One region of the Mesobacillus boroniphilus genome, then DNA from elsewhere that is predicted to be linked to it. Evidence: predicted binding sites of a transcription regulator. Region 1 holds the regulator's gene; the other holds the start of a gene.
The links. Region 1 encodes Rex, which represses fermentation and respiration genes when NADH is low (regulators of the CRP and FNR family bind a similar motif). Its sites were predicted from a motif close to TTGTGAAATATTTCACAA; they were not measured.

Region 1 (7,518 bases):
TTCGGGTCCTGAGGCAAGTTTTCATATGTATCGTTAAGCGCAATTTCCGTTCCGCCCGGGCTTTCCAATAGCTCCTTTTGCTGGAGCACGAGATCCTTAGCCGTATCGTCCAGCGGCTTGTCCGTATCGCGAAGCGCTATAAGCGCTTGGATATCCGATTGAACAAAAATACGCCGGTCGCCATCTTTCAAAAATTCGTAACCATTCCGTTCCAGAATCTGGCCATACTTTCGGACAGTGGGTGTAGCAATCCCTACTTCTTCCGCCACTTCTTTTGTTGAGAATGCCTGTTCATTCGGCTGTATATCGTGTCGCATATCGCACCTCCAATACTTTAAATATGAAGGTTATTGACTAAATTTGCAAGAGTCATATCGCTCAGATTCATATTCTCGCAGATATATCGCCACCTCCACTCGTTTAGGCAGTATTCGCCACTTGAAAATACTGTTCTATATAGGCAGACTCACCTCCAAATTAATATACAACCTAGCATGAGTGACGTTAGTCCTAGGTGGATAATACACAGAGAAATGCAAAAAGAACCCATCCCATAAGGGACAGGTCCTTTAAGAAGCTCTTATTTATTTAACAGAATTACATCATGCCGCCCATGCCGCCCATGCCGCTCATGTCAGGCATGCCGCCGCCTTCTTCTGGAATGTCTGCAACTACTGCTTCAGTAGTCAGGAACATTGCAGATACGGATGCTGCGTTTTGAAGTGCATAACGTGTAACTTTAGTTGGGTCAACGATACCGGATTCGATCATGTTTACCCACTCGCCAGTTGCAGCGTTGAAGCCTGTACCGACTTCTTCGCGCTTCAGGCGCTCAACGATGACTGAGCCTTCAAGGCCAGCGTTGTGAGCGATTTGGCGAACTGGTTCTTCCATAGCGCGAAGGACGATGTTCACACCAGTAGCTTCGTCGCCTTCAGCTTGGATTCCAGCCACTTTGTTGTATACGTTAAGAAGCGCTACGCCACCGCCTGATACGATTCCTTCTTCAACTGCAGCGCGAGTTGAGTTAAGGGCATCTTCAATGCGAAGCTTGCGTTCTTTTAATTCAGTTTCAGTAGCAGCACCAACCTTGATTACTGCAACACCGCCAGCTAGCTTAGCAAGGCGCTCTTGTAATTTTTCACGGTCAAACTCAGAAGTTGTTTCTTCCATTTGAACGCGGATTTGGTTTACGCGGCTTTCAATTTGAGCGCTGTCTCCAGCACCTTCAACGACTGTTGTGTTTTCTTTTGTAACAACAACTTTAGAAGCGCGTCCCAAAGAAGTGATTGTAGCAGACTTAAGGTCACGGCCAAGCTCTTCAGTGATTACTTCACCGCCAGTCAATGCAGCGATGTCTTCAAGCATAGCCTTACGGCGGTCACCGAAGCCAGGAGCCTTGACAGCTACTGCGTTGAATGTTCCGCGAAGCTTGTTGACTACTAATGTAGCAAGTGCTTCACCTTCAACATCTTCTGCAACGATCAATAATGGCTTGCCTTGCTGTACAACTTGCTCAAGGACAGGAAGGATTTCCTGGATATTGCCGATCTTCTTGTCAGTGATCAGGATATATGGGTTTTCAAGAACTGCTTCCATCTTGTCAGAATCAGTTACCATGTAAGGAGATGCATATCCGCGGTCGAACTGCATACCTTCAACAACATCCAATTCTGTCGTGAAGCCTTTAGATTCTTCGATTGTGATAACGCCGTCGTTGCCAACGCGCTCCATCGCTTCAGCAATCAATTGTCCAACTTCTTCGTCAGCAGCAGAGATAGCCGCAACTTGTGCGATAGAAGCTTTGCCTTCGATTGGCTTAGAAATAGCTTTCAACTCTTCAACAGCTGTTACAACAGCCTTTTCCATACCTTTGCGGATGCCCATTGGGTTAGCGCCGGCAGTTACGTTCTTAAGACCTTCGCGGATCATCGCCTGAGCAAGAACAGTTGCAGTAGTCGTGCCGTCACCAGCAACGTCGTTTGTTTTGCTGGCTACTTCAGCAACAAGCTTAGCACCCATGTTTTCGAATGCATCTTCAAGTTCGATTTCTTTCGCGATCGTTACACCATCGTTAGTGATAAGAGGTGAACCGAATTTCTTCTCAAGAACCACGTTGCGTCCCTTTGGTCCAAGAGTTACTTTTACTGCGTTTGCAAGAGAATCAACCCCGCGAAGCATCGCGCGGCGTGCTTCTTCACTGAACTTAATTTCTTTAGCCATTGTAGAAAGACCTCCTCAAATTTTTAATATTTAACGTTCTGTCTATAATCGCAGTGATTATTGTACTACTGCAAGAATGTCGTTTTCACGTAGGATTAGGTACTCAGTTCCCTGGTACTTTACTTCTGTGCCTGCGTATTTTGAGAAGATAATGCGGTCTCCGACTGCAACTTCAAGAGCAATGCGCTCGCCGTTCTCAAGAACACGGCCTGTTCCAACAGCTACGACTTTACCTTCTTGAGGTTTTTCTTTCGCTGTGTCGGGTAAAACGATACCGCTTGCAGTTTTTTCTTCAGACTCAACAAGCTCGATAATAATGCGATCTCCTAGTGGCTTGATCAAGTGAAACAACCTCCTCAAATTATATGTAGAATTTTTTTATTAGCACTCTCCTCGATAGAGTGCTAACACAATTTATATAATAATGAATCTCCATTTTTTTTGCAAGCGTGAAGCCTAACTTTTTTTATAAAATTTAGCATTAAATTCAACCTCATTCCCTTCGACAGCAAGTACCATATTTCGCGTTTTCTGAAGGAAGCCTGGCTAAAAAAGAGCACCTTAAAGAGTATGCCAGTTCCAAGGAATCTTAACCAAAACATTCACGAAGCGCCCTGATATTTGAACTTTCTCGATGATTACTAGTAAAATGGATAGATAGCATTCTTATAATAGCTTTCACGGCATACACATAGACGATCCGAATAGAAGGAGATTATCATATTGAAAAAAGAATACTGGTACGTCATTATCGCTTATATTGTCATGCAGCTTTCAAGCCTGATTGGCATCCCGATTATTGCATTTATCGGAGCCGCAATGGGGAAAAGTCTTGAGGAAATGGAGACCATCTCGATTCCCTACTGGCTCGTGATCAGCTTTTCGCTAACACTTGTAATCGTGCTTCTGCTCCTAAGGAAGGAACGCAGGACAGATGCAGACTTACGTGGTGCTTCATCACCGGCAAGCTCAGCTGCCTGGGCTTTCGCAGGTGTATTCCTTGCTCTGTTCGCCCAATCAATCGCGGCAAGCATCGAAAACATGCTTGGCATTGAAATGGGCTCGGAAAATACACAGGAAATCATTAAGTTGATTGAAAGATTCCCGGTTGTCATCCTGGTCAGCTCGATAATCGGACCAATCTTAGAAGAGATCGTCTTCCGGAAAATCATTTTCGGCAGTCTGCATAAGAAAATGAATTTCTTTTTCGCCGCTCTGATCAGCTCTGTCATTTTTGCACTCGCGCATATGGAGCCGGAGCATGTGATTCTTTACTCAGCAATGGGCTTCACCTTTGCTTTCCTTTATGTGAAAACAAAGCGTATCATCGTGCCAATCATTGCCCATGTTACAATGAATACAATGGTTGTCCTGCTTCAATCCGTATTTAGGGAAGACATTGAGAGAATGATAAAAGAAGCAGAGAAAATTCAAAGCTTTATTGGGGGATTTTAAGTTATGAAGCAATCGCCTTTATTTTCAGGCATTGTCTACATCTTGTTAGGCAGCTTATTCACCTATTTCGCCATCCAGAATGTAAACGAGACAGGCTGGGGATTCTTCAGCTATTTGCTTGTGGCCCTCGCTACGTTCGACTTCGGGTCCGGCATCAGAATGATTATGTTCCATTTTAAACTGAAAAATATACAGAAAAAATAGCTCCTTCAGATGAAGGAGCTATTTTTTATTCTACTGTTTCAGTTGTTTCAGTATCTGTCGGATAATGCTTTAAAAAGTAAATCAATGACTGCAGCTCCACCGCCAAATCAATGTGGTGGATCCTTATGGACGGCGGCACATTCAGCCTCGCCGGGGTGAAGTTGAGGATTCCCTTGATATTAGCCTGTACCAATCGGTCTGTTATCGGCTGCGCCACAGCTGATGGAACCGTCAGGATTGCCACCTGAATACCTTCCTCGACGACAACCTTGTCAAGGTCGTCCATGTGATACACTGCTACGTCTCCAATCTTCGTGCCAACCTTGTCCGGTGCCACATCAAACGCAATCTCGATTTTCGTGTTATTGTTCTTGGAAAAATTATAATTTAAAAACGCTGTTCCGAGATTACCGACACCAATTAAGGCAACCTTCGTCAGTTCATCCTGATCGAGTGTCTTACGGAAAAAGGTAAGCAGGTAATTAACATTATATCCGTATCCCTTTTTACCTAAAGCTCCAAAGTAGGAAAAATCCCTTCGGATTGTCGCAGAATCCACTTTTACCGCTTCACTTAACTCTGCGGATGATACCCTTTGCTTCCCTGAAGAATGCAAGTTCAATAAGAACCGGTAATATAGTGGCAAACGTTTTGCGGTTGCCTGCGGAATCTTCATAGCATCATTCGTCATTCTCCATCCTCCACCCTGTCCGTTTTTCTATCTCAACTTCTCTTCTCTCTTAAAATCGCCGTTCTTTCCGCCGGTTTTTTCGACAAGATACGTCTTGCCGATCACCATGCCTTTATCAACGGCCTTGCACATATCATAAACAGTCAGCGCACATGCTGAAGCTGCTGTTAACGCTTCCATTTCTACACCCGTATTTCCTTTTGTTTTTACAGCTGCTGCGATATTTAAAACATAGTCACTACCATTTTGCTCCCAATCGAATGAAAGGTCAATGCCTGTCAATGGAATCGGGTGGCACATCGGGATTATTTCAGAGGTTTTTTTCGCCGCCATGATGCCTGCTACCTGCGCGACAGCAAGTACATCCCCTTTTTTCATTTTATTTTCAGTGATTCTCATATATATATCTTCGTTTACGGTTATGCTGGAATGGGCGACTGCCGTACGGACCGTCTCCGGCTTTTCACTTACATCGACCATCTTCGCTCTTCCCTCTTCGTTAAAATGCGTAAATTCTGCCATGTTAAAGCTCCTTTCTACCAAATGATACACTATTTTGTCAAACTTGTGTGTGAACTTTGTTTCAGTGTTCACAATACATAGGGAATTTTTTACACCTTACCACCTATAGCAGTTCGCACATATTGCCGTGCCTATATTATTGGGTTACACTATCTCTAAGGCAATAGAGGTGAAAAATAATGATATTATTACAAGTTAATCAGCTTTCAAAATATTTTGCTGCTGATCTTATTTTATCGAATATAAAGTTTGAAATACAGACAAATGACCGTGTAGCGCTCGTCGGCCGAAACGGGGCAGGCAAATCGACACTGCTAAAAATCATCGCCGGCTACGAATCGCACGATGGCGGCGAAATCATCCGCCCAAAAGGTACGACAATTGGATACCTTGCCCAAAATACCGGTCTGGAATCCGAGAAAAGCATCTGGGATGAAATGCTAGCTGTTTTTGACCATCTGCACAGCATGGAAAAAGATTTGCGCCGTCTCGAGGAAAAAATGTCGGATTCTGACACCCTGTCAAACGCGACAGAATACGAAAGAGTATTGAAGGAATACGACCTTTTGCAAGTCCAGTTCAAGGAAAAAGGCGGCTACCAGTATGAAGCCGATATCCGTTCCGTCCTACACGGCCTGAACTTCCATTCTTTTGATTATTCCACAAAAATATCCACTTTAAGCGGAGGACAGAAAACTAGACTCGCATTGGCGAAGCTATTATTGACCCGCCCGGATATTTTGATTTTGGATGAACCGACGAACCACCTTGATATTGACACGCTATCCTGGCTTGAACAGTATTTGCAGGGCTATAACGGAGCCATACTGATCGTTTCACACGACCGCTACTTCCTGGATAAGGTCGTGAACCAGGTATATGAAATCTCCCGCCACCTGCTGACGAAGTTCCCAGGCAATTACAGCTCATATTTGGAGCATAAAGCCGCGAATTACGAACGTGATCTGAAACTGTATGAGAAGCAGCAGGATGAGATTGCCAAGCTCCAGGATTTTATCCAGCGTAACCTGGCCAGGGCATCAACAACTAAGCGTGCCCAGAGCCGTCGGAAACAGCTTGAAAAAATAGACCGGTTGGACAGGCCGATGGGTGATGAAAAATCTGCATCGTTCAGCTTCCAAATTGAACGCCAGAGCGGGAATGATGTCCTGAAGGTAGATGCGCTTGCTGTCGGCTATCAAAACGAAGTGGTCTCTAAGAATATCACGTTTAACCTTTCGCGCGGTGACAGCACTGCACTGGTTGGACCAAATGGTGTCGGAAAATCAACTTTATTAAAAACTATCGTTGAAAAACTGCCCTCGATAACCGGCAATATTCAATACGGTTCTAATGTTTCGATCGGCTACTATGATCAAGAACAGGCAGAACTCAGCTCGAATAAAAAGGTTTTGAATGAACTTTGGGATGAATACCCCCTTAAATCGGAAAAAGAAATCCGCACCGTACTGGGGAATTTTCTTTTCTCAGGTGACGATGTCTTAAAGATTGTCTCCACCCTGAGCGGTGGCGAAAAAGCTCGTCTGGCACTTGCCAAGCTTATGTTGCAAAACTCGAACTTCTTAATCTTGGACGAGCCTACTAACCATCTAGACTTGGACAGCAAGGAAGTTCTTGAGAATGCACTCATCGACTATCCTGGCACAATCCTGTTTGTCTCACATGACCGTTATTTTATCAACAGGATCGCAACAAAGGTCCTCGAGCTCGATCGCAGTGGCGCAACAGAATACCTTGGCGATTACGATTACTACGTCGAGAAAAAGCTTGAGCAAGAAGAGCTGAAAGCACTGGCCGAACAAGCAGCCAACGCAGCTGGAACCGTGACTGAAACAGCCAGACAGGATAAAACCTCCTACCAGCAGGACAAAGAAGCAAAAAAACTCGAACGCCAGCGCAAACGCCGCATGGAAGAAGTTGAAGCAAAAATTGAACAGCTCGAGTTAGAAGTAGCTGAATACGAAGACATCCTTTGTGATCCCGAAGTTTTCCAGGACCACGAAAAAGCAGGAGAAATCAATAGTAAAATCGAAGCCGCCAAAGAGAAACTCGATGAACTGATGGAAGAGTGGACAGAATTGGCATAGGAACGGACTAAACGGGCATGAATGTGCCCGTTTGTTTATTCTCATTATGTGAAAAAATTCATTGATGATATTTTATTTTCAGAAATTTGTCGATTGCTCGCAAAAATGTTCATTTATTCGCAAAAACTGCGCTTTTATTCGCAAATTTTTTACTATTTATTCGCAAACTGGAAAAAATACATAGATAATTGCCAGTTTTTATTTCCAGATTTACATCTTTTCCACAGAAAAAAAGTCCCGATTAAAAACCAGGACTTTTTGTTCACATAGTTATTCACATAGTAAAGACTGATTTATAGGTTATCCATAGACTTT
Region 2 (7,518 bases), on a different contig from region 1:
ACTCCATATGCCTTGCGTTTCCCAATCAGGTACACTGTCCCCACAAACAGGATAAAGGAAATGCCAAACAACCACCATAAATCAACCAGCCTGCTGTAGTGCTCGGGGTTGTGGTCCTTCAGTTCAACGATGATGCCTGTCGCCGTCACGATCGCAGGTACAGACCAAATCAGGGCATATTTCCGCAACAACTCTGTAGCAGGTTCATCCTGGGCCTTATTCGCATACCACGTTAAAAAAACTGCAGATATATATAGAACTGCGGCCAGACTCAGGACAACTATGCTCCATGTCAATGGACTGGTAAACAGGGACCAATAGTCTAGCTCTACCCCCGATGCAGTCTCTTCGACAAAGCCCCCCTCTGAAATCGTCAGTACGATCGATAAGGAGGCAGGGATGAACAAGCCAGTAAGTCCATATAAATACGTATATCTCTTGTGCTTCAATCCACCGTAAGTGGTGAAAGCATAATAAGCTCCGCGAATGGCGAGCAAAACAACTCCAATGCTAGCCGGAACTAGCAGGATTGTTCCGTAGTAATAAGCTGTTTTAGGAAAGAACCCGACAATTCCTACGAAGAAAAACACAAGAAATACATTCGTGACTTCCCAAACAGGCGATAAATAACGCTGGATAATCCCTGTCAGGATATGCTGCTTTCCTCTGAACAGGCTGTATGCATTGAAAAAACCTGCTCCGAAATCGATGGAGGCGACGATGACATACCCAAATAGAAAGAGCCAAAGAACCGAAATCCCTATTATTTCAAGTGTCATCGAAACTCACCTTCCTTCTCCAATTCCCTGTCTTCCAGTTCCTGTTCAACTGTATTTTTCCGAAACATCCTTGTTAATACAACGGTGCTGCCAATGGCAAGAATCAAGTATAAACCTGCAAACAGTAGCAGCATTAAATCGACCTGTCCACTTGTAGTTGCCGCATCTTCAACCTTCATGATTCCTCGAAGAATCCATGGCTGCCTCCCGACTTCAGCGAACCACCAGCCTAGTTCAATCGCAAGCATGGACAACGGTCCACCGAAGACGATCAGCCAGCGGTACCACCTTGTTCTGATGAAACTCCATTTCATCCACACACCCACGACATAGACCAGTGAAAGGGCCGACATCCACATCCCGATGGTCACCATTCCATCAAATAAATAATGAATATACAAAGGCGGGATCTCGTCTTCAGAAAATTCATTCAGGCCAATGACTTCGGCGTTTGGATTGCTGTGAGCCAAAATACTGAGTGCGTAAGGAATTTTAAGCGCATATTTTACTTCTCCGTCATCAAGAACACCATACAGCATCAGTGGCGCTCCCTCATGTGTCTCAAAGTGCCACTCGGCTGCTGCCAGCTTTTCCGGCTGGTATTCTGCGAGGTATTTACCAGAGAAATCCCCTATGACAGCAGCGGCAATTGAAAAGATAAGTCCAATTTTCATTGTTAAAAATAATGCTTTTTTATGATAGATATGATTTGAACCCTTCAAGAGACGGTATGCGCCAATCGAAGCCAGGACAAACGCTGAAGTCATATAAGCTGTCGCCAGCATATGGGCAACCTTCGTTGGCATCGCAGGATTGAACATTGCCAGAACCGGGTTAATATTGACCAGTTGTCCATTTACAAGATCAAAGCCTTGCGGCGCATTCATGAACGCATTCACGATCGTGATGAACACGGCTGAAAAGGATGCTCCAACCGCAACCGGAATCAATAGCAGCAAATGTTTCTTCTGATTTTCAAACCGGTCCCATGTATATAAATAAATGCCGAGAAAAATCGCTTCAAAGAAAAATGCGAATGTCTCCATGAAAAGCGGAAGAGCGATCACGTTGCCCGCTAGTTCCATAAAATTAGGCCACAATAAGGACAGCTGCAAACCAATCGCCGTCCCAGTCACAACTCCGACCGCCACGGTGATGACAAAACCTCGCGTCCATCTTCTTGCGAGCAATATATAATGCTCATCCTGCTTCTTGATTCCGAGCCACTGAGCAATCATGATCATCAGCGGTATTCCGACTCCGATGGTGGCATAAATAATATGGAAGGATAATGTAAGCTCCGTTAAAACACGGCTGAAAAAAACCGATTCTTCATTCCCCATTCTTTAACTCCCCTTTTCTATCCAGCAAAAATTCGTCCGATAAATGACAGACCCATGATTGCCGCCACAATAAAAGCCAGCCACATAAGCATTTTTTCTTGTTTTTTATACATAAAGTCACCTCGAGAGTTTGTTCACTAAATCACATTTTGGTACAAGCACTAAGCCCATCTCTTTTATACAATATAAATGTGAGAGAAATATGTTATGTAATCCATTTCGGCGTCTTTCATTTTCATTCCCGTTCTCAGGCCGGTTGAAACGAAAAAAACGGGTATTTTCTCAGTGCGCTCGCTCCGGTATTTCCAGCTTTTCTTTATATCTTTGGAAAAACCAGATAACAGCTGCGACCCATAGGCCGCTGGCAAGAAAACCTCCAATGATATCACTTGGATAATGTACTCCTAAATAAACCCTGCTTATTCCAATACCAAGGATCATAATACTGCTGATGAGGATGACAGCGGTTCTCCCTATCCGGGTTGGGACGTGGCGCCAGAGCAAGAAAGCAAGGATGCTGTAAAAAGAAAAAGCATTCATCGCATGGCCGCTTGGAAAACTGTATCCACCAATTTCGATGAGCCGATGAAAATCCGGGCGTGCGCGATGAAAATACAGCTTCAGTAATCTGTTCAGAATCGGAGTAATATAAACTACAGACAGGAAAACCAGGATTTCCAGCCTGTGTTTTAAGACATAAAACAGGAACAAGAAAATTGGAATGGACAGAATTACAATAAATCTTAAGGATCCAATATAGGTAAAGAACTTCATGACCGCAGTCAGCCCTTCCGCTTCGAGCCCCTGCACCCTATCAATGACAACCCGGTCGAACGCAACAAGATATTCTGCCTGTACCATGTAAGACATAAGGATAAAACCGAATAACGAACCAAAAAAGGCAATTAAAAGCTGGAGATTAAACTTCACGAATTGTTCCCTCCACTTATGTTTTAAATCACCCTTACTATTCCCAGATCCCTCATTTTCAAAAACCACGCCATGATTACCTCAATAACAAGTTAGTAAACATAACAAACAAAAAAAAGAAGGAATGAACTCAATCATTCCCCTTAAGAAGAGCGCAAGCGCCTTGGTCAGCCCCGAAAAGCGCTGCCCGCCTTATAACGCCACGTCCTCCCAAAAGCTAACGCTTTCGGTCGTGCGATGAATCGCTTCGATGCTTTCCTTGTCCTGTGGCTGGCGGGTCTAGCACATCGTGTGCCGCGGAGGGCCTGGCAGTGAAGTCGTTCTTTGACTTCATTGACAGGACAAATCGAAATGTGTAGCCGACTGCCCAGAAACGCAGAAACTGGAGCCTCCGACAAAGAAGCGCTTTTTGCTTCTGCTGCCGGAGTTGAAGTTTCGGAGTTTCTAGGAGGCGCAACTAGACAATTCGAAATGCGGAGGCGACTGCTCAACTCCGACAAGCGTTGGAGGGCCTGCCTGTGAAGTCGCTCTTTGACTTCATTGGCAGGACCGAAGCGTCTCGAGGAGTTAGGAGCCGCAGCTGGACAAGCGACTCGAGCTGCTCAAAGGTAACGCTTCTCGCAAGATACTCGAGGAAGCACTATCAGGGATGAAAACTGGCTAAGCGCTGGAGCTGGACAATTCTCGAAGTGAATTTTAAACTTTCTTATCTTTCATAATAACCGCCGGCCTCCCGACTGGATAATATTCAATTGGCGAGCATTCCTGAAGAGCTGCTTCATCTAAACAGTTCCTGCCGTCAAAGATAATTCTCTGCTTCATGACATCCAATAGTGCTTCGAATTCTAACTGTCTGAACTCTTCCCACTCTGTGACAATAAACAGCGCATCTGCTCCTTTTGCCGCTTCAAATGCTGAGTCCACGTAGGTGATGACCTCACCGATGACCTTTCTTGCATTGCCGGATGCAACTGGGTCGTAGGCTGTAACCTCAGCACCTCCTGCAGTTAAGGCATGTGCAATTTTTATCGACGGTGCATCTCTCATGTCATCCGTTTCTGGCTTGAAGGAAAGGCCAAGCATGGCGATTTTCTTCCCCTTCAATTCTCCGAGTCGTTTCAGCGCCTTACCTACAAGCAGCTCTTGCTGATGATCATTGATGGCAATAGTCTCTTCTAATAAGGAAAAAGGAATCCCTTGCTCCTTTGATGTATGCAGCAGTGCTTTTACATCCTTCGGAAAACAAGAGCCTCCGTATCCTATTCCGGCCTTTAAAAAGGCTGATCCAATCCTCTTATCGTAGCCCATCCCTTTCGCTACATCTTCCACGTCTGCTCCTACGGCTTCACAAAGATTGGCGATTCCATTGATAAAGCTGATCTTCGTTGCCAAAAAAGCATTGGAGGCGTATTTGATCATTTCGGCGCTTCTTACATCCGTCAATAAAAACGGAACGTTCAGCGGCCGATACATTTCCTGGATTATTTCAGAAGCACCCGCATCGTCAGAGCCTATGATAATCCTGTCCGCTTTCAAGGTATCCTGAATGGCTGACCCTTGCCGTAGAAACTCTGGGTTGGAGACCATCTTAATCTCAACCTTATTTTTCAGCTGCCCTAGTAACAGCTGTTTCAAATATTCATTCGTGCCCACGGGCACCGTGCTTTTAACCACGACAATCGAATCCCGGACGATATTTTCAGCGAGGTCCTTTGCGGCCCGCTCAAGAAAGCTCAAATCCGCCTGCCCATCGTCACTCTGAGGTGTACCGACGGCGATAATGATAATGTCCGCGTGGTTCAATGCATACTGGTGAGAGGTAGTAAAAGTGAGTCTTCCTGCAGAGGAATTTTTAATGAGAAGTTCTTCAAGACCGGGTTCATAGATCGGGGACTTTCCTTCCTTAAGGGTATTTATTTTCCTTTCATCAATGTCTATACAAATCACATTGTGGCCGATTTCCGCCAGGCAGATTCCTGTGGACAGTCCGACATATCCTGTTCCAAGTACAGCGACCTTCATGTCAGTCACTCTCTCTCTTCATGCCCGGCATGTCGTACACATCTTTCAAATAATCAATGACATCGTCCCTTGTATCTTCCCTTTGCAGTGCGAAATCAACCGTTGCCTTGATGAAACCGATTTTATCCCCGATATCATATCGCTTACCCTCGAAGTTGTATGCCAGGACTGCCTGCCGTTTATTAAGCTCATTGATTGCATCTGTCAGCTGAATTTCTCCTCCACGACCTGCTGGCAGCTTTGAGAGTACATCGAATATTTCCGGCCTTAGAACATAACGGCCCATGATCGCATAATTAGATGGAGCCTCTTCTTTTTCAGGCTTTTCTATCAGCGAATCAATATAAAACAAGTTCGGTTCAAGGTTTGCCCCTTTCGGTTTGATGATTCCATATTTACTGACATCACTGTCAGGCACACTTTGAATCGCTATAACAGAACTGTTGCAGTATTTAAAAACATCGATTATTTGCTTCAGGCACGGCGTATCAGACATCACAATATCGTCTCCTAGCATCACAGCAAACGGTTCATTTCCAATAAAACTCTGGGCACAAAGGATAGCGTGGCCCAGGCCCATCGGTTCTTTTTGCCGGACATAATAGATATTTGCCAGGCTTGATATCTTTTGGACCTCTTCTAAAATAGCAAGCTTATTCTTTCTTAATAACGCATCTTCTAGTTCATATGATTTATCAAAATGATCCTCTATTGATCTTTTTCCCCTGCCGATGATGATAATGATTTCCTCGATCCCTGAGGCAACTGCTTCCTCTACGATATATTGGATTGTCGGCTTATCAACGATCGGCAGCATTTCCTTAGGCTGTGCTTTTGTTGCCGGTAAAAATCTTGTCCCGAGTCCGGCTGCCGGGATAATCGCTTTTCGGATTTTCATATGCTGCCTCCTTTTGAATTCCATAGTCTTTTATATTCAAAAGGTCAAGCTCCCGACACGTTAATGGCCTACCAATTCAAAAATAGACTATGAACCGGTGTACGATAATAGATTCCTGCCTAAAAGAAAGAACTCCTGCTAGGGGCAATGAGTCATCTATGCAGAGGTAAATATACTTTTCTTATAAAACGAGGCAGCAATTTAGGAAGTACTTTCCTCCTCCGCTTCAACAGTGCTGTGACCATCGCTTTTCTTTCTTCCCTGGTAACCATCCAATCATCAGGAATAGTTGAGACAATTTCTTCTATTAAAAAAATCGGTATGGTCTGAATCAGTTCAAGCGGCTCTGCGAAGGCATCCTCATTCTCGATATGTGTTGCCATCATTTGTTGTGCAGCACTTTTCCTCAATCCAATTGGCAAATTTTCAAGGCTGGAAATCTCCCAATTATACGAACCGAGAATCTCGGCATGGTCAATGATCCATAAATGATAGATTTCATTTGCCACTTCTTGCAAAAGAATATTTTTTCGTGTCCGACCTCTGTTGCATAGCCAATAATCGAAAAGGATGATGCCAGCAAGCGTTTCTGAATTCACAATTCCGCTAACATTCGATACATGATGCCCGTCAAGATAATTCGGCACATACAAAGAGGCAAATTGATGCCGAGTAGGGATAAACTGAGCAAGCTCAGGAATTTTCCCGGTAAATTCTTCGGGCATTTCAACCAGGCAGGCACATGGCACTGGCAAACCCAGGTATCTCGCCAGACAATAGGCAACCCATTCATTTGGCAAAGTTTTTTCAAATCCAGCCTGAAGGAACTTCACCACATAGTCTCTGCCATCATCAAAAGTAATCAGATGCGCATTTGATTTTCCATCGAGTTTCCTACGGTAAGCTACGGGTTTCATCATGACTGGTCTCCTCTTAACCGATCTCTGTAAATAATTTCATATAATAGATCGAGATATTGATCCGCTACTACTTCAATGGCAAAATGCTGCTTGACATGCTGGATGGCCGCCCTGGACATTTGCTGCTGCAATTCAGGAGCGTCAATGATGGAATAAAGCTTTTTTACGGCATCATCAACCTTTTGGCCGTAATATAACATCCCTGTCTTCTCCTTAAGAACTAGCTCAGTAACTGGCATCATGTTAGGAGCAACTACTGGAACACCGCAAGCCATCGATTCGATAAAAGTATTGCCAAAGGATTCGGACTTTGTCGTTGCCAGCGTGCACCCCCCGGATTTACGTATTTTTGCATAGACGTTTGGCATTTGGTGATAAGGAATGATAGGGTGCCATTTTACGATGTCAGATAGGCTTTCCTCCTGCCATTTCGCCGCGAACTCTGCACGCTGGACACTTTGCGCACCGCCAATTACCCAAAACTCAATATCCTTCCGTTCTTTTTTGATCCTTTTCGCTACCTTCAGAAGCATCTGCCAGTTTTTCCGTTCGTCCAAACAACCAATCCAGCCAATAATTTTTTTCTCTGTGTCCAAAATAGGTTCACTGGAATAGTCGATTTCCCT

Region 2: the regulator Rex is predicted to act here: its motif matches at 2,253-2,270, upstream of DYI25_RS17170 (cytochrome ubiquinol oxidase subunit I).

Annotation. Positions count from the first base shown of each region.
Region 1 covers NZ_QTKX01000007.1:3,276-10,793, reverse strand. The annotation lists gene DYI25_RS21985 (hypothetical protein) at 1-317, opposite strand, end outside; gene groL (chaperonin GroEL) at 598-2,223, opposite strand; gene groES (co-chaperone GroES) at 2,281-2,565, opposite strand; gene DYI25_RS21970 (CPBP family intramembrane glutamic endopeptidase) at 2,947-3,678, shown strand; gene DYI25_RS21965 (YdiK family protein) at 3,682-3,882, shown strand; gene DYI25_RS21960 (redox-sensing transcriptional repressor Rex) at 3,908-4,573, opposite strand; gene moaC (cyclic pyranopterin monophosphate synthase MoaC) at 4,601-5,095, opposite strand; gene DYI25_RS21950 (ABC-F family ATP-binding cassette domain-containing protein) at 5,275-7,203, shown strand.
Region 2 covers NZ_QTKX01000002.1:873,904-881,421, reverse strand. The annotation lists gene DYI25_RS17175 (cytochrome d ubiquinol oxidase subunit II) at 1-779, opposite strand, end outside; gene DYI25_RS17170 (cytochrome ubiquinol oxidase subunit I) at 776-2,122, opposite strand; gene DYI25_RS17165 (phosphatase PAP2 family protein) at 2,405-3,052, opposite strand; gene DYI25_RS22640 (hypothetical protein) at 3,571-3,705, shown strand; gene DYI25_RS17160 (UDP-glucose dehydrogenase family protein) at 3,749-5,074, opposite strand; gene galU (UTP--glucose-1-phosphate uridylyltransferase GalU) at 5,076-5,972, opposite strand; gene DYI25_RS17150 (HipA family kinase) at 6,125-6,892, opposite strand; gene DYI25_RS17145 (glycosyltransferase family 4 protein) at 6,889-7,518, opposite strand, start outside.